2 regions of the Streptomyces sp. NPDC037203 genome follow, and region 1 is predicted to be linked to the other one. Evidence: riboswitches for the same ligand, from Rfam matches in the RefSeq annotation. Region 1 holds a riboswitch; the other holds the start of a gene.
The links. A riboswitch is a leader RNA that binds a small molecule or an ion and turns the genes downstream of it on or off. The one in region 1 is predicted to bind S-adenosylmethionine.
Positions count from the first base shown of each region.

Region 1 (9,056 bases):
GGCTGCGGTCCAGCGCGTCGAGCTCGTCGGCCGCCTCCGCCCGCTCCTGGCCCAGCTCGCGCAGCGCGGCGCGCAACTCCCGCAGCCGGCCCGCCTCCTGGGCGCTGATCCGGTCGAGGGTGGCGGCCTTGTCGAGGTAGTCGTCCGGGTCGTCGGAGAACAGCAGCGCGACGGCCGGATCGATGCCGCCCGAGCGGTACTGCGCCCCGGCCAGCGAACCGAGCTCCTCGCGCAGCGCGTTGACGTCCTGCTGGCGGCGGGCGACGCGGTCCTGGGCGTAGCGGACCTCGCGGCGCAGCGCGTCCGTGCGTTCCTGCGCCTTGTCGTAAGCCTGGGTCGCCTGCTCGGCCTGGGTGTAGAGCCGGTCCACCTCGGCGCGGGCGTCGGGGTGCGGCGCGGCGTGCGCCGGTACCGAGCCGAGGGCCGCGGCGGCGGCCGACAGGGCGCACAGGGCTGCTGCGGCACCCCGGTCGAATCCGGCCGGTGTGCGGTGCTGACCGGACGGTGCAAGGCGGCGATGGGAGCCCACGGGTTGCCGAACTCCTTCCACTGGCTGACAGGACGGCGTTCCCCGGCGCCTGGGGACGGGGAGGCCCCGGCGCCGGGGAAACGCGGCAGACAGTAGCCGTGCGGAAGGGCCGCGGCCAAAGACCGCGGCGGCGACGAAGAGTGACGCCCCGCCGCTGACGCAGGTCACCGGCGGGGCGTGGAGTCAGTTTCCGTCCCGTGGATTCGCCCGATCGGACGACCTCCTCCGGGAGCGTCGGGGGTTTAAACCCGGACGCCGAACTGGAAGGGCATGTCGGACATCGCCTCATAGCGCACCACGGCACCGGTGTGCGGGGCGTGCAGCACCTGGCCGTTGCCCGCGTACAGACCGACGTGGTGGATGTCGCCGTAGAAGAACACCAGGTCGCCGACCTTGAGGTCGCTCTGGTTGTAGATCCGGGTGCCGATGTTGGCCTGCTCCTCGGAGGTGCGCGGGATGGAGACGCCGGCCTGCGCGTAGGCGTAGGAGGTCAGACCCGAGCAGTCGAAGGAGGAGGGGCCGGTGGCGCCGTAGACGTACGGCTTGCCGAGCTGGCCCTGGGCGGCGGCGAAGGCGGCCGCGGCCCTGCCGGAGGCGGGCGGGGCGTCGCCGAGGTTCACGCGCTCGCTGGAGGAGCGGTCGGCACGCTGCTGCTGGGCGGCGAGGTCGGCCTTCTCCTTGGCGGTGAGGCTGTTGAGGATCTTCTGGGCCGCGGCGAGCTTGGCCTGGACTTCCTTCTTCTTGTCGCCCAGTTCGGTGCGGGTGTCCGCGAGGTCCTTGAGCTTCTCGGTGGCCTCGGAGCGCTCCTGGGCCAGCTCGCGCTGCTTGGCCTGGATCTTGCGCAGCGCGTCGACCTGCTGGCTGCTCAGCTGGTCGAGGGTGGACGCCTTGTCGAGGAAGTCGTCCGGGTTGGAGGAGAGGAACAGCTGGACCGAGGGGTCGATACCGCCGGAGCGGTACTGGGCCGTGGCCAGCGAACCCAGGCCGTCGCGCAGCTTGTTGAGGTCTTCCTGACCCCGCGCGACGTTGTCCTGGATCGTGGAGATCTCCTTTTGGAGCTGCTGCTGCTTCTCCTTGGCGCCGTTGTACTTCTCGGTGGCCTGCTCGGCCTGCTGGTACAGGTTGTCGACCTTGGACTTGACCTGGTCCTTGCTGAGCTTCTCGCTCGGCGCGGCGTTCGCGGCGTTCGCGCTGAGCACGACCGCTGCGGCGGCTGCGGTGGTCAGCACGGTCACGCGTGCACGGCTCTGCTGTTTGGGTCGACGGTGGGACGCCACGGAGGACGAACTCCTTCTTGTGAGTGTTCACCCGTTCGGAGGTTCGAGCCCCGACCCTAGTGACCATGTTGTGATCATTCAAATCCTCACGGCAAAAATTCCCGTCACGCAATGCATTCTTTGCACACAAGCCACAAGCTGTGATGACGGATTGACCCTACGTTGCGTGACGGGCTGACCAATTCGGGCATTGCGTATGCCCGTTGGGCCTTCAGGACAGTCGCTTCAGAAGTACCGCAGAGGCCACGGGGCGGGCACCGGCCCGCGCCACGCCGTCGGCCACCTCACGGTCGGTGGAGGCGACGATGACCGGCCGGCCCGGCGGCTCCGCGCGCACCAGCTGGCGGATCAGCTCGTCGGCCGTGACGCCCGGCTTGGAGAACAGCACCCGCACCCCGCGCGGCGGCGCGAGCAGCACCGGCGCGGCCAGCTCGGCGCCGTCGAAGACGCAGGTCACCTCGGCGCCGGTCTGCGCGGCGAGCGCGGACAACTGGCCCAGCAGCCGCAGCCGCTGCTTCTCCAGCGGCATCTGCGGATAGCCGGTCTTGGTCACGTTGTAGCCGTCGACGACCAGATGCGCCTGCGGCAGAGCGAGCAACTGGTCGAGGATCGCCGGGTCGTGCTCGGACAGGGCGCGCGCCGCGATGTCCTTCGGTGTCATCCGGCCCGGCTCCACCGCGTCGACGGTCTCGGCCGGCCGCACAGACACCGGCGGCAGCGCCAGCTCGCGGCGCAGGCCCTGGGTGGCGTCCAGCAGGGTGTCCAGCAGCAGCCGTACCCGCATGTCCTCCACGCTGCGGCCCTCGCGGGCGGCCCGGCGGGTGGCCTCCAGGGCCGCCTCCGCCTCGCCGAGCCGCGTCTTGAGCCGCCGGGACTCGCTCTCCGCGGCCGACACCCGAGCGCCCGCCTCGGCGCGTACGGCGTCCATCTCGCCCTGCGCCTTGCGCAGCGCTGCCTCGCCCCGGCGCACATCGCTCTGCGCCGAGCGCAGCTTGCGGTTCAGGGACTCCAGGTCCCGCTTCGCCGACTCCAGCTCCGCGCGCAGCCGCTCGGTCTCGGTTCTGGTCTGCTCGCGGGCGCGGTCCAGTTCGGCGCGCAGCCGCTCCAGTTCGGCGCGGCTCTCCTCGTCGGCCCGCTCGGCGTCGGCGCGCTGGGCCTCCTCGCCGGCCGCGGTGACCAGCTTCACCCAGCCCGCCGGGCGCAGCACACAGGCCGCCGCCGCCACATCGAGCGGGTCGGCGGCCGCGGGCACCGACCCGGCCTCCAGGGCGCCGGCCAACTCCGGCTGCGCGGCGCGGAACTTCTCGCCGATACGCTGCCGGAACAGCGTGTCGGTCTCCAGCGCCGCGGCCATCGCGTTCCCGGCGAACTTCGCCCGGCGATTCGGGGCGAACCGGACGTACTGTCGCAGTTGTGCGGGCAGTTCGGCCACGGTCAGCTTGCCGAAGCACTCCGAGACGATCGCGACGACCCTGCGGCGCACCCCGTCGGGCAGCGGACGGTCAAGCACCTCGGCGGTGCCGTCGCCCGGCCCCCCGCTCGCGCTCTCCACCATCCGTCACACCCCACTACCTTGCCGAAACATGCCTCTTCGGGCCCGACCCGGCCCCGTCAGGAGCCGGCGCCCGGCCGGTCCACGAGTTCCACCTGGTCCACCGCGTTGCACCAGCGGCAGCGCACCGATTCGATGGTCTCACCGACCACCTGGCGCTCCTCCACCGTCGGCTCGCCCGCGAGGTCGAGGTGGACGTACTCCACGACCTTCGAGGAGCGCGTGACGTCGAAGCGGGTGAGGTTGCCGCACAGGGTGCAGCGCCATCGCGTCGTGGCGGTCGGCTGGGGAACCGTCATCATGCCCTTCTCGGGTCGGTCGGAGCGCGCCGGCGGGCCGACGCGTGTGGCTCGTAACCCTACGGCCTGGGGGCCTGTCGCCGCCCGTCCGTTCGCGGCGGCGAGGCGGTCTGTCAGCTTGCGTCCGGTTACGTCATGCTCTGTGTTCATGATCAGCGAGTGGAGCGCGGCGGCCGGCAGGACCTTCAGGACACTCCGGGACGCGCCGATGACGTACGGCCTGATCGCCCTGTGCTGCCTGATCTTCGTACTGGGCCCGGCCTCCGGGATCGTCCCCGGATACGGCACCGGGTACGTACTCCAGGACGCGCAGCGGGTGTACTTCCGGCACTGGGGGGTGGTCCCGGCCGAGCTGTTCGCCGGTCCGGGGGCGCATGCGCTGGCCCCGGTCACGGCGCTGTTCGTGCACGGCAACTGGGTGCATCTGCTCGGCAACATGCTTTTCCTCCTCGTCTTCGGTGTGCTGACCGAGGAGCGGATGGGCCGGGTGGAGTTCACCCTCTTCTACGTCGGCTGCGGCTATCTGGCGCTGCTGGGGTACGCGGTCGCCAACGACACTTCCGAGCAGTCGCTGGTGGGCGCGTCGGGGGCGATCTCGGCGGTGCTCGGGGCGTTTCTCTTCCTGTTCCCGCGGGCCCGTGTCACCAGTCTCCTGCCGTTCCTCTTCTTCCTGCCGCTGCGCTTTCCCGCGTGGGTCGTGCTGCCGTTCTGGGTGACGCTCCAGTGGCTGGCGGCGGGGCGCTCGGTGCAGGGGCCGGGGGTGGCGTATCTGGCACACCTGGTGGGGTTCGGGGCGGGGTTCGTCTACGCGTGGGTGCGGTACGGCCGCTCCAAGGACCCGGAGGGCGGCCTCGGCGGGGCGGTGGCGGGAGACGGGCGGGCTAGAGTGAAATGCGCACCCGAACCGGCCCCCGAGGGAGAGAACCAGCCGTGATCACCGCGATCGTCCTCATCAAGACCAGCGTGGACCGGATTCCCGAGATCGCGGAGCAGATCGCCTCGCTGGAGTCGGTGAGCGAGGTCTTCTCCGTCACCGGTACGTACGATCTGATCGCCATGGTGCGGGTGCGGGAGCACGAGGATCTGGCCGATGTGATTCCGGGCCGGATCAGCAGGATTCCGGGCGTGGAGGCGACGGACACGCATGTGGCGTTCCGTACGTACTCGCAGCACGACCTGGAGGCGGCGTTCGCCATCGGCCTGGACTCCTGACCGTCCGCCGAAAGCCGCCCCACCAACTCGTCCGGCCTTTCACGCCACCGGCACGCAGCGTCCCTGCTCCGTCCGGTACGTCCACTTCGCACCCTCGGTCACCAGCTGTCGCACGGCCGTGACGAAGCGGTCCACGTGCTCGTCCGGGGTGCCCGCGCCGAAGCTCACGCGGAGGGCGTTCAGGGACGGTGCGCCGCACTCGGCCGGGGACTCGGGGGCCGTGCCGAGCAGGGTGCGCAGCAGCGGGTGGGCGCAGAAGAGGCCGTCGCGGACGCCGATGCCGTACTCGGCGGAGAGCGCGGCCGCGAAGTGGGAGCTGTTCCAGCCGTCCACCACGAAGGAGAGCACGCCGACCCGCGGGGCCTCGTCCCCGAACAGGGACAGGACCCTGACCTGCGGAATCCCGGCGAGGCCCGAGCGCACCCGGTCGATCAGGTACTGCTCGCGGGCGACCAGCGCGTCCCAGCCGGCCTCGGTGAGGGCCGTGCAGGCGGAGGCGATGGCGTAGGCGCCGATGACGTTCGGGGAGCCCGCCTCGTGCCGGGCGGCGCTCTCGTGCCACTCCACTTCCACTCCCCCGTCCGCGCGCCGGGCGACGCTGCGGCTGGCGCCGCCGCCCGCGAGGTACGGCTCGGCGGCCCGCAGCCAGTCGGCACGCCCGGCCAGCACGCCCGCGCCGAAGGGGGCGTACAGCTTGTGCCCGGAGAAGGCGACCCAGTCGACGTCCAGGTCGGCGAGGGAGACCGGGTGGTGCGGGGCCAGCTGGGCGGCGTCCAGGACGATCCGGGCGCCGTGGGCGTGCGCGGCGGCGGCCAGCTCGCGCACCGGCCACAGCTCCCCGGTGACATTGGAGGCGCCGGTGACGCAGACCAGGGCCGGCCCGTACGGCTCCCGGTCGGCGAGGGCCCGCTCCAGCGTCTGGACGGCCTGCCGCGGGCTGCGCGGCGCGTCCAGGTAGGTGACCCGGTCGTCCCGCCAGGGCAGCAGCGAGGCGTGGTGCTCGGTCTCGAAGACGAAGACCTGGCAGTCGGCCGGGATCACCCGCGCCAGCAGGTTCAGCGAGTCGGTGGTCGAGCGGGTGAAGACCACCTGGTCGCCGGCGCGGCAGCCGAGGAACTCCGCGACCGTGCGGCGGGCCTTCTCGAACAGGTCGGTGGAGAACTGGGAGAGGTACCCGGCACCCCGGTGGACGCTGCCGTAGTACGGCGCGTAGGCGGCGACGTCGTCCCAGACGCGCTGGAGGGCGGGGGCGCTGGCCGCGTAGTCGAGGGCCGCGTAGGTGATGGTGCCGCCGGTGACGAGCGGAACGGTGACATCACGGCCCAGAACGGGCAGCGGGGTGCAGATCGACGGGCGGACGGCAACGGTGGAGACAGACATGGGGGAACTCCCGTGAGGACGCACGCCGCGGGGGGGCGTACGGAAGAAAAGTGAAAGGGGTGCGCGGAGGCGGGGCTCGGCGGCCCTAGCGCATTCGCTTGCTCACGGAAGGCTCCCTCGACCGACCAGGACCCCTGGCCCGGCGCTGTCGAGAGCGCCCGAGGGGTCCGCGCTTGCCGTAGACCTCGCTGCCTACGACCTGGTCCTCACCCGGGGCACCCCGCCACGGACGGAGGGTTGCCGGACAGTCGGCCGGGGCCTCATGACTGTCACTCATGACCTGTCAGGGAACGTACGCGAAAAGATCGAGGTCCCGCAACCCGTGTCCGGATCGCGGGACGATCAGCCGTCGGACGGCGCGGTCAGGCGTTGCTGGCGGCCACCCAGCGCTCCAGCGTCCTTTTTGCCGCGCCCGAGTCGATGGACCGCGCGGCCTTCGCCATACCGGCCCGCAACTGCTCGGTGAGCGGCGCGTCGGTCGGCTCCAGCGCCGTCAGCGCCGCCGCCGAGTTCAGCAGCACGGCATCCCGTACGGCGCCCCGCTCGCCGTCCAGCACCCGGCGGGCGACCTGCGCGTTGTACGCCGCGTCCGCGCCGCGCAGGGCCTCCAGGGAGACCGGCTCGATGCCGGTGTCCCGCGGGTCGAAGACCTCCTCGGTGACCTTGCCGTCGCGTACCACCCACACCCGCGAGGTGCCGGTGACGGTCAGCTCGTCCAGCCCGTCGTCGCCGCGGAAGACCAGCGCGGAGTTGCCGCGCTCGGCGAACACCCCGGCCACCACGGGTGCCATCCGCGGGTCGGCGACGCCCACCGCCTGGGCGCGCACCTGGGCCGGGTTGGTCAGCGGACCGAGCACGTTGAAGGTCGTACGGATGCCCAACTGGCCGCGTGCGGCAGCGACATGGCGCAGCGCGGGGTGGAACTTGACCGCGAAGCAGATGGTGATGCCGGCTTCCTCGGCGACCTCGGCGACCCGCTTCGGGGTCAGCTGGAGGTTGACGCCCAGCTTCTCCAGGACGTCGGAGGAGCCGGAGGCGGAGGAGGCGGCGCGGTTGCCGTGCTTGACGACCTTGGCGCCGGTGCCCGCGACCACGATCGAGGACATGGTGGAGATGTTCACCGTCTTGGCGCCGTCGCCGCCGGTGCCGACGATGTCCACCGCCGGTCCGGGCACCTCGATCACGTTCGCGTGCGCGTACATGGTGCGCACGAGACCGGAGATCTCCTCGACGGTCTCGCCCTTGGCGCGCAGCGCGACCATGAAACCGGCGATCTGGGCGTCGGTCGCCTCGCCCCGCATGATCAGGTCCATCGCCCAGGCGGTGTCGTCGGCGGACAGGTTCTGACCGGTCAGCAGGCCGTTCAGCAGGGCGGGCCAGGAGCGGCCCGCCGCGGTGTCGCCTCCAGCGGGGGTCACAGCGCTCATCAGCCGCTCCTCGGGAAAAGTCGTACTCGGTGGTGCTCGGCGGGGAAAACCCGTACCCACCCTATCGAGCCCCCGGCACGGGGAAGGGCCCCGTCCGGCTCGCGGACGGGGCCCTTCTGTGGCGTGGCGACGCGGGGATCAGTGGTGGCCGTGGCCGCTCGTGATCTCCTTGTACTCCTCGGAGGTCGGCTTCGGGATCTGGTTGTCCTCGCCGTAGTAGGCGTTGGACAGCTTCACCCGGAGCTTCTCGGACGCCTTCACCTTGCGCTCGACACCGTTCTCGTCGACCGCGGGGCCGATCTCGGCCGGGGCGTACTGCGTGTGCGTGGTGAGCGTGTGCAGCTGCTCCTGGCTGAGCGGCTCGTGCACCTCGATGAACTCACCGTGCGGCAGCCGCTTGATGATGCCGGTCTCGCGGCCGTGCAGCACCTTGTCGCGGTCGCGGCGCTGGAGGCCGAGGCAGATCCGCTTGGTGGCGATGAACGCGATGACCGGGCCGACGAAGAAGAAGATCCGGACGAACCAGGTCACGGAGTTGATCGACAGGTGGAAGTGGGTGGCCCACAGGTCGTTGCCACCACCGACCAGCGTGATCATGTACATCGTCACCCAGGCGACACCGAGACCGGTACGGGTCGGGGCGTTGCGCGGGCGGTCCAGGATGTGGTGCTCGCTCTTGTCGCCGGTGATCCAGGACTCGATGAACGGGTAGAGCGCCATCGCGCCCAGGACCACGCCGAACAGCACCAGCGGGATGAAGACGCCCAGGACCAGGGTGTGGCCCCAGAAGTTGATCTCCCAGCCCGGCATGAAGCGGATCAGACCCTCGGCGAAGCCCATGTACCAGTCGGGCTGGGCGCCGGTGGACACCTGGTCCGGACGGTAGGGGCCCATGGCCCAGATCGGGTTGATCTGCGCGACCGCGGCGATGGCCGCGATGACACCGAAGACCAGGAAGAAGAAGCCACCGGCCTTGGCCATGTACACCGGCAGCAGCGGCATGCCGACGACGTTGTTGTTGGTCTTGCCCGGACCCGCGAACTGCGTGTGCTTGTGGTAGAAGACCAGGATCAGGTGCGCCACCATCAGGCCGAGCATGATGCCCGGCAGCAGCAGGATGTGGATCGAGTAGAACCGGGCGACGAAGTCGTGGCCGGGGAACTGACCGCCGAAGAGGAAGTACGAGATGTACGTGCCGACGATCGGCATGGACAGGATCGCACCCTCGGTGAAGCGCACACCGGTGCCGGAGAGCAGGTCGTCCGGGAGCGAGTAACCGGTGAAACCGGTGAACATGCCGAGGACGAACAGCAGGAAGCCGAACAGCCAGTTGATCTCACGCGGCTTGCGGAACGCGCCGGTGAAGAACACGCGCATCAT
Region 1 covers NZ_JBVJUC010000002.1:816,404-825,459, reverse strand. The annotation lists gene ACZ7EC_RS08200 (C40 family peptidase) at 1-529, opposite strand, end outside; gene ACZ7EC_RS08195 (C40 family peptidase) at 772-1,806, opposite strand; gene ACZ7EC_RS08190 (NYN domain-containing protein) at 2,018-3,361, opposite strand; gene ACZ7EC_RS08185 (hypothetical protein) at 3,418-3,657, opposite strand; gene ACZ7EC_RS08180 (rhomboid family intramembrane serine protease) at 3,806-4,591, shown strand; gene ACZ7EC_RS08175 (Lrp/AsnC family transcriptional regulator) at 4,588-4,869, shown strand; gene ACZ7EC_RS08170 (aminotransferase class V-fold PLP-dependent enzyme) at 4,909-6,249, opposite strand; SAM riboswitch class IV at 6,414-6,530, opposite strand; gene trpD (anthranilate phosphoribosyltransferase) at 6,612-7,676, opposite strand; gene qcrB (cytochrome bc1 complex cytochrome b subunit) at 7,815-9,056, opposite strand, start outside.

Region 2 (9,056 bases), on a different contig from region 1:
GCGAGACGCGGCGCCGGGCCGCCCGCCGCTCGGAGTACGGGGGCCGGCCGAGCCCGGCCGGGCCGGCGGCCACCGCGCCCTCGCGCTACGGCGTCCGGGGCGACCGCCCGCAGCCCCAGCAGCGCTGGCTGCCGGAGCTGTGGAACGGCCAGGAGTGGCAGTTGTGCGGGACCCCCCGCCGGGACCGCCGGGAGGCCGAGGCGTACCTCGCCGCCCAGCGGCGCGGGGCGCGGCCCGCGATGGCGTACCGGCTGGTGCACGAGTTCACCGACTACGAGGTGCTCCGCGTGTGGGGCACCCCGGTACGCGTCGACATCGAGCCGCTGAACGGCAACATCGGCGGGATCTGAATCCTCAGCTGAGGGTCTTCAGCGACGCCGCGTCGTACGGCGCCAGCTCCGACACCCGGCCGGCCAGCACCTTCGCCGCCCACTCGGGGTCCTGGAGCAGCGCGCGCCCGACCGCGACCATGTCGAACTCCTCGGCCTCCAGCCGGTCGAGCAGGCCGTCGATGCCCTGCACCGGGGAGCCCTGGCCGGCGAACGCGCCGGTGAAGTCGCCGTCGAGGCCGACCGAGCCGACGGTGATGGTCTGCTTGCCGGTGAGCTTCTTCGTCCAGCCCGCGAGGTTGAGGTCGGAGCCGTCGAACTCGGGCTGCCAGTAGCGGCGGGTGGAGGCGTGGAAGACGTCGACGCCGGCCGCGGCGAGCGGGGCGAGGATCGCCTCCAGCTCCTGCGGGGTCTCGGCGAGCCGGGCGGTGTAGTCCTGCTGCTTCCACTGCGAGTAGCGGAAGAGGATCGGGAAGCCGGCCGAGACCCGCTCGCGGACCGCGGCGACGATCTCCGCGGCGAACTTGGTGCGGGCCACCGGGTCGCCGCCGTACGCGTCGGTGCGGCGGTTGGTGCCCTCCCACAGGAACTGGTCGAGGAGGTAGCCGTGGGCGCCGTGCAGTTCCACGCCGTCGAAGCCGATGCGCTCGGCGTCCGCGGCGGCCTGGGCGAACGCGGCGATGACGTCGTCCAGGTCCTGCTGGGTCATGGCCTTGCCGGTGGGCTCGGCGCCCGCGGTGACCAGACCGGAGGGGCCCATCGCGGGGGCGGCCGGGAAGGGGGCGTCGCCGTCCTTGCGGACCATGCCGATGTGCCACAGCTGCGGGACGATGGTGCCGCCCGCCGCGTGCACGTCCTCGGCGACCTTCGCCCAGCCCGCCAGCTGCTCCTCGCCGTGGAACCGCGGCACCCGGTCGCTCTGGCCGGCCGACTCGTGGCCGACGTAGGTGCCCTCGGTGACGATCAGGCCGACGCCCGCGGCGGCGCGCCGGGAGTAGTACGAGCGCACGTCCTCGCCGGGGATGCCGCCCGGCGAGAACATCCGGGTCATCGGGGCCATCACGATCCGGTTGGGGACGGTGAGGCCGCCCAGGGTGATGGGGCGGGAGAGTACCTGGGCCGCGCGGGAGGCGGGCTGCGTGTCGACGGTCACGTGAGGGCTCCTCGGAAGGCTGCTAACCGGGCGGTATGTGAATGCGCATTGTTGCAGACACTTAAGTAACCCGTTCGGCGCCGGCCGGCATTCCCGCCCCCGGAAACCGTCGTATGTGACCCCGGACACGCCCGAGGGCGGCACCCCCCGTCCCTGACAGGAAGTGCCGCCCTCGGTAAGGACGTTGATCAACCGGAGGTCGATCAGAAGTCCATGTCACCGCCCGGCATGCCGCCCGGAGCGGCCGCGGCGGCCTTCTCCGGCTTGTCGGCGATGACGGCCTCGGTGGTGAGGAACAGCGCGGCGATGGAGGCGGCGTTCTGCAGCGCGGAACGGGTCACCTTCGCCGGGTCGATGATGCCTTCGCCGACCAGGTCGACGTACTCGCCGGTGGCGGCGTTCAGGCCGTGGCCCGGAGTCAGGTTGCGCACCTTCTCCACCACGACACCGCCCTCCAGGCCGGCGTTGACGGCGATCTGCTTCAGCGGGGCCTCAAGGGCGATGCGCACGGCGTTGGCACCGGTCGCCTCGTCACCCTCCAGCTCCAGCTTCTCGAAGACCTGGGAGGCCTGGAGCAGGGCCACGCCACCACCGGCGACGATGCCCTCCTCGACGGCCGCCTTGGCGTTGCGCACGGCGTCCTCGATGCGGTGCTTGCGCTCCTTGAGCTCCACCTCGGTGGCGGCACCGGCCTTGATGACCGCGACGCCGCCCGCGAGCTTGGCCAGGCGCTCCTGGAGCTTCTCGCGGTCGTAGTCCGAGTCGCTGTTCTCGATCTCGGCGCGGATCTGGTTCACCCGGCCGTTGACCTGCTCCGAGGAGCCGGCACCGTCGACGATGGTGGTCTCGTCCTTGGTGATGACGACCTTGCGGGCGCGGCCCAGGAGGTCCAGGGTCGCGTTCTCCAGCTTGAGGCCGACCTCCTCGGAGATGACCTCGCCGCCCGTGAGGATGGCGATGTCGCCGAGCATGGCCTTGCGACGGTCGCCGAAGCCCGGAGCCTTGACGGCGACGGACTTGAAGGTGCCGCGGATCTTGTTGACGACCAGGGTCGACAGGGCCTCGCCCTCGACGTCCTCGGCGATGATCAGCAGCGGCTTGCCCGACTGCATGACCTTCTCCAGGAGCGGGAGCAGGTCCTTGACGGAGCTGATCTTGGAGTTCGCGATGAGGATGTACGGGTCCTCGAGCGACGCCTCCATGCGCTCCATGTCGGTGGCGAAGTAGGCGGAGATGTAGCCCTTGTCGAAGCGCATGCCCTCGGTGAGCTCGAGCTCCAGACCGAAGGTGTTGCTCTCCTCGACGGTGATGACGCCTTCCTTGCCGACCTTGTCCATCGCCTCGGCGATCAGCTCGCCGATCTGGGTGTCGGCGGCGGAGATGGACGCGGTGGAGGCGATCTGCTCCTTGGTCTCGACGTCCTTCGCCTGCTCGAGCAGGGCGGCGGAGACGGCCTCGACGGCCTTCTCGATACCGCGCTTCAGAGCCATCGGGTTGGCACCGGCGGCGACGTTGCGCAGGCCTTCCTTGACCAGGGCCTGGGCGAGCACGGTCGCGGTGGTCGTACCGTCACCGGCGACGTCGTCCGTCTTCTTGGCGACTTCCTTGACCAGCTCGGCGCCGATCTTCTCGTACGGGTCCTCGAGCTCGATCTCCTTGGCGATGGAGACACCATCGTTGGTGATCGTGGGGGCGCCCCACTTCTTCTCGAGGACGACGTTGCGACCCTTGGGGCCGAGCGTCACCTTGACGGCGTCCGCGAGCTGGTTCATGCCGCGCTCGAGGCCGCGCCGCGCCTCCTCGTCGAACGCGATGATCTTGGCCATGTGAAGTGGTCCCTCCAGGACTGGGGGTGATTCCTTCGGACCGCGCCCGCGCCCGCGACGGACGGCTCGCCGGCCTGTGGTTCCTTGCCCCACGTGGCCCGCGGACCTCACCGACCCGGTCCTTCGTTGTCACTCTCACCTTCAGAGTGCTAACGCCAATGATTAGCACTCGGCATGCCCGAGTGCAAGCGCCTCGGGCGCGACGGCGGGTGGGTCAGCCGGGGGCGAACACCGCCCGGAGCCGGGCACGCCGAAGGGCCCGCACCCTGTGCGAGGTGCGGGCCCTTCGGTGGAGAAACGTTCAGACGGCGACGCGAACCATGTCGGCCTGCGGACCCTTCTGGCCCTGCGAGATCTCGAACTCGACTCGCTGGCCCTCCTCCAGGGTGCGGTAGCCGTCCATCTGAATGGCGCTGTAATGGACGAAGACGTCCGCACCACCGTCGACCGCGATGAAGCCGTACCCCTTCTCCGCGTTGAACCACTTGACGGTGCCCTGAGCCATGCCTAACTCCCCTATTACTGGCCCTTGCGCAGATCCGCACTTCGCGGATCCGGGTCAGACCTCGCCCCCCAATGCGTCGGGGGCGTGCGCCGGAACGCGTCGACCGCGGCTGAATGTATCTGTCCAACTGCCCTCTGCAACAGGTCAATTGGACGAGAAATCTGGACGAGAACGATCCGGAATGTAGGGAGAATTCATCAGAATTCAGGGCAAGTCGGGCCCCGTAAAAGACACAAAAGCCGCGGAAAGCCCGTGCATTTTGGCTGCTTCTTATCGGGCCCGCGGAGGAGAATCGAGGGCTAACCCTCGATCAACTCAGGGCGCCTTCCCCAACTGTACCGCGCTCAATCACGCAGAATTGCCCCCTCCGCTTCTCTCACGGAGAGGGCAATCCGATGCACCTTGGGTGACCGTCATTACCGAAGGTAACGTCCGGTCCGTCGGGTCAGCAGCCGCCGGCCACCGCCGGGATGATGGAGACGCCCGCGCCGTCCGGGGTGGAGGTCTGCAGGCCCTGCTCGAAACGCACGTCGTCGTCGTTGACGTACACGTTCACGAACCGGCGCAGCCTGCCCTGGTCGTCCAGGACGCGGGCGGCGATGCCGGTGTGGTTCTTCTCCAGGTCCTCGATGACCTCGGCGAGGGTCGCGCCCTCGGCGGCCACCTCGGACCGCCCGCCGGTGTAGGTGCGCAGGATGGTGGGGATGCGAACGGTCACGCTCATGCGAGGCCAGCCTCTCGGAAGGAGTCCAGGGTCGGGCGGATGGTGGCGGTCAGGCCGGTGCCGGCCACCGCGTCGAGGGTCTTCAGACCGTCGCCGGTGTTGAGGACGACGGTGGTCTTCGCCGGGTCGAGCACCCCGCTCTCGATCAACTTCTTCGTGACGCCGACGGTCACGCCGCCCGCCGTCTCGGCGAAGATGCCCTCGGTGCGGGCCAGCAGCTTGATCGACGCCACGATCTGCTCGTCCGTCACGTCCTCCACCGCGCCGCCGGTGCGCCGGGCGATGTCCAGGACATAGGGGCCGTCGGCCGGGTTGCCGATCGCGAGGGACTTGGCGATGGTGTCCGGCTTCTGGGGCCGGACCACGTCGTGGCCCGCCTTGAAGGCCGTGGACACCGGCGAGCAGCCCTCCGCCTGGGCGCCGAAGATCTTGTACGGCCGGTCCTCGACCAGCCCGAGCTCGATCAGCTCCCGCAGCCCCTTGTCGATCTTGGTGAGCTGGGAGCCGGAGGCGATCGGGACCACGATCTGGTCGGGCAGCCGCCAGCCGAGCTGCTCGCAGATCTCGTACGCCAGGGTCTTGGAGCCCTCGGCGTAGTACGGCCGCAGATTCACGTTGACGAAGCCCCAGCCCTCGCCGGCCGGGTCGCCGATCAGCTCGGAGCAGAAGCGGTTCACGTCGTCGTAGTTGCCCTCGATGCCGACGAGTTCACCGCCGTAGACCGCGGCCATGACGACTTTGCCCTGCTCCAGGTCGTGCGGGATGAACACGCAGGAGCGCAGGCCCGCGCGGGCGGCGGCGGCGCCGACGGCGCCCGCGAGGTTGCCGGTGGAGGAGCAGGACAGGGTGGTGAAGCCGAAGGCGCGGGCGGCCTCCAGGGCCTGGGCGACCACCCGGTCCTTGAAGGAGTGGGTCGGGTTGCCGGAGTCGTCCTTGACGTACAGACCGCCGGTGACGCCGAGTTCGCGGGCCAGGTTGTCGGCCTTGACCAGCTTGGTCCAGCCGGGGTTGATGTTCGGCTTGCCGGCCACGTCGGCCGGGACCGGCAGCAGCGGGGCGTAGCGCCAGATGCTGGTGGGGCCGTCCTCGATCCGCTTGCGGAGTTCCTCGGTGTCGTACCCGGAGAAGTCGTAGGCGATCTCCAGCGGGCCGAAGCATTCCTCGCAGGCGAAGACCGGGCCGAGCGGGACGCGGTGGCCGCATTCGCGGCAGCTGAGGGCGGCGGCGGGACCGAGGTCGACGGTGGAGGTACCGGAGGTGGCAACTGTCTGCACAGCCATGGGAGGCGAGGCCCTTTCTCCTCATCTTCCTCACGACGCACTTCGCCGTGAGACGGATTTGGCACCTTCCCTAGCCGGGAGCCTCGCTGCTATGGGAACGAGAACCGGCTGGAGGGTTGCCGGGGCTTCATCGGGCCGTGTCCCTCTGCCCCTCTGGATGAGCGGTATTCGATTGTGTCCGCACTGCTGCGGCATGTCCGCGCGCGACCCCCGACATGCGATGGTCATCGGCGTTGCTCAAGACTGTAACCGAAGGCCTGGAGAGTTGAGATAGTCGTCCGTACCGCGAGACGAGACCGCGAGGCGAGCGTGAGGAGCCGGGGACCGTGCTGGAAGAAGTCGAGCGCTGGATGGGCAACCGCTCCTGGTCCGTGCGCGACCGTCCCCCGCACCAGGTCCTCGCGGCGAAGCAGCGCACCGGCCAGACCATCAGCGTGGTGCTGCCCGCCCTCGACGAGGAGGAGACGGTCGGCGAGATCGTCGCGGTGATCCGGCGCGATCTGATGGAGCGGGTGCCGCTCGTCGACGAGGTCCTCGTGATCGACTCGGGCTCCGCCGACCGCACCTCCGAGGTCGCCGCCGCGGCGGGCGCGCGGGTGGTGCACCGGGACGCGATCCTGCCCCGGATGCCGGCCGTGCCGGGCAAGGGCGAGGTGCTGTGGCGCTCGCTGCTCGTCGCCACCGGGGACATCATCTGCTTCGTCGACGCGGACCTGCGGGAGTTCTCCTCCGACTTCGTCCTCGGCATCGTCGGCCCGCTGCTCACCGAGCCGGACGTCCAGCTGGTCAAGGCGATGTACGACCGTCCGCTCGCCGGTACGTCGGGACAGGGCGGCCGGGTCACCGAGCTGATGGCGCGCCCGCTGCTGAACATGCACTGGCCGCAGCTCGCGGGCTTCGTGCAGCCGCTGGGCGGGGAGTACGCGGCCCGGCGCTCCCTGCTCGAACGGCTGCCGTTCCCGGTCGGCTACGGGGTCGAGCTGGGCATGCTGGTGGACGCCCTGCACCTGGTGGGGCTCGACGCGCTGGCCCAGGTGGACGTAGGGGTGCGCAAGCACCGGCACCAGGACGGGCAGGCGCTCGGCCGGATGGCGGCGGCCATCTACCGCACGGCCCAGCTGCGGCTGGCCCGCGGCCACCTCGTGCGCCCCGCGCTCACCCAGTTCGAGCGGGGTGTCTCCGGTTTCGAGCCGCGCACGTACGCGGTGGACACCGAGGAGCGGCCGCCGATGACGGAGATCGCGGAGTACGCCCGGCGCCGGGTGGCGTGACGGCGCGCGGGCGGCCGTATACGACCTGGTTCGGGCGGGGTCCGCGGGTTTGAGTGTTCCCGGGTCGGGCTAGGTTGTGGACCATGGCTTCCACGCACGGTGCTGAGGTGCTGGTCGCGTCCAATCGCGGCCCGGTTTCGTACGAGGCGGGCGAGGACGGCTCGCTGCGCGCCAAGCGGGGCGGCGGCGGGCTGGTCTCGGGCCTGTCGGCGATCGGTCCGGAGACCGACGCGGTCTGGGTGTGCGCCGCGCTGGGCGACGGCGACCGCGAGGCGGTGCGCCGCGCCGGGGGCGGTCTGCTGCCGGAGGGTGACACCGGCGGGCAGCGGGTGCGGATGCTCGGCATCGACCCGGACGTCTTCGCCGACGCGTACAACGGGATCGCCAACTCGGTGCTCTGGTTCGTGCACCACATGCTGTACCAGACACCGCTGGAGCCCGTCTTCGGCGCGGACTTCCGGCGGCAGTGGGCGGCGTACCAGGCGTACAACCAGGCGTTCGCCGAGGCGCTGGCCGAGGAGGCGGGCGAGGGCGCGGCGGTGCTGATCCAGGACTACCACCTGGCGCTCGCCCCGCGGATGCTCCGCAGGCTGCGGCCCGATCTGCGCATCGGCCACTTCTCGCACACGCCCTGGGCTCCGGCGGAGTACTTCCGGCTGCTGCCCGACGACATCGCGGCGGAGCTGCTGACCGGGATCCTCGGCGCGGACCGGGCGGCGTTCCTCACCCGGCGCTGGGCGGACGCGTTCACCGGGTGCTGCCACGCGGTACTGGGGCCCGGCATCCCCGCGGGCACCCGGATCGGGGTGCACGGCCTGGGCGCGGACGCCGACTTCCTGCGCGAGCGCTCCCACCGGCCGGACGTGGACGAGCGGATGGCGGCGCTGCGCGCGGAGATCGGGGAGGGCCGGCGGACGATCGTCCGGGTGGACCGCACCGAGCTGTCCAAGAACATCGTGCGCGGGCTGCTGGCGTACCGGCAGCTGCTGGACGACCACCCCGAGTGGCGGGAGAAGGTCGTGCACGTCGCGTTCGCGTACCCCTCCCGGCAGGACCTCGCCGTCTACCGGGACTACACGGCCGAGGTGCAGCGGGTCGCGGAGGAGATCAACTCCGTGTACGGGACGCCCGGTTGGACCCCGGTGGTGCTGCATGTGAAGGACGACTTCGCGCGCTCCCTGGCCGCGTACCGGCTCGCCGACGTGGCGCTGGTCAACCCGATCCGGGACGGCATGAACCTGGTCGCCAAGGAGGTGCCGGTCGTCTCCGACGAGGGCTGCGTGCTGGTGCTCTCGCGGGAGGCGGGGGCGCACGAGGAAATGGGCGAGGACGCGCTCACGGTCAACCCGTACGACGTCACGGGTACGGCCGAGACCCTGCACACGGCGCTGACCATGCCGGCGGCGGAGCGAGCCGAGCGCACGAAGCGGCTGGCCGCGGCGGGCACGGCGCTGCCGCCGGCCCGGTGGTTCCTGGACCAGCTGCACGCCCTGGACGATCAGTCCAGCTGAGCCGCCAGCGCGGTGAGGAGCCGCACGACGCCCTCGGGACCGTCGACCACCAGGTCGGCCCGCTCGGCCAGTTCGGCGACCTCCGTGCTGCCGCTGCACACGAGCAGCCCCGGTGTGCCCTCGGCGCGGAGCTTGTCGACGGCGGCGTAGGCGGGGAGGTCGCCGAGGTCGTCGCCGGCGTAGAGGACGGAGCCGGCGCCGGTCTCGCGGAGGTACTCGCCGAGGGCGACGCCCTTGTCCATGCCGGGCGGGCGCAGTTCGAGGACCATGCGGCCGGGCTCGACGATCAGGCCGTGCCGGGTGGCGAGGTCGGCGAGCGGGGCGCGCAGGGCCTCGTACGCGGCCTGCGGGTCCTGCGCGCGGCGCGTGTGCACGGCGACGGCACGGCCCTTCTCCTCGATCCAGGTGCCCCGCCAGGCGCCGACCCGGTCCAGCAGGCCGGGCAGCTCGGCGCGGA
Region 2 covers NZ_JBVJUC010000006.1:126,884-135,939, reverse strand. The annotation lists gene ACZ7EC_RS18925 (hypothetical protein) at 1-350, shown strand, start outside; gene ACZ7EC_RS18920 (NADH:flavin oxidoreductase) at 355-1,482, opposite strand; gene groL (chaperonin GroEL) at 1,686-3,308, opposite strand; gene ACZ7EC_RS18910 (cold-shock protein) at 3,610-3,813, opposite strand; gene ACZ7EC_RS18905 (MoaD/ThiS family protein) at 4,259-4,537, opposite strand; gene thrC (threonine synthase) at 4,534-5,817, opposite strand; SAM riboswitch class I at 5,836-5,981, opposite strand; gene ACZ7EC_RS18895 (glucosyl-3-phosphoglycerate synthase) at 6,144-7,088, shown strand; gene ACZ7EC_RS18890 (alpha,alpha-trehalose-phosphate synthase (UDP-forming)) at 7,172-8,599, shown strand; gene otsB (trehalose-phosphatase) at 8,587-9,056, opposite strand, start outside.
Region 2: linked by a shared signal. The riboswitch ahead of thrC (threonine synthase) and the one ahead of ACZ7EC_RS08170 (aminotransferase class V-fold PLP-dependent enzyme) in region 1 are both predicted to bind S-adenosylmethionine.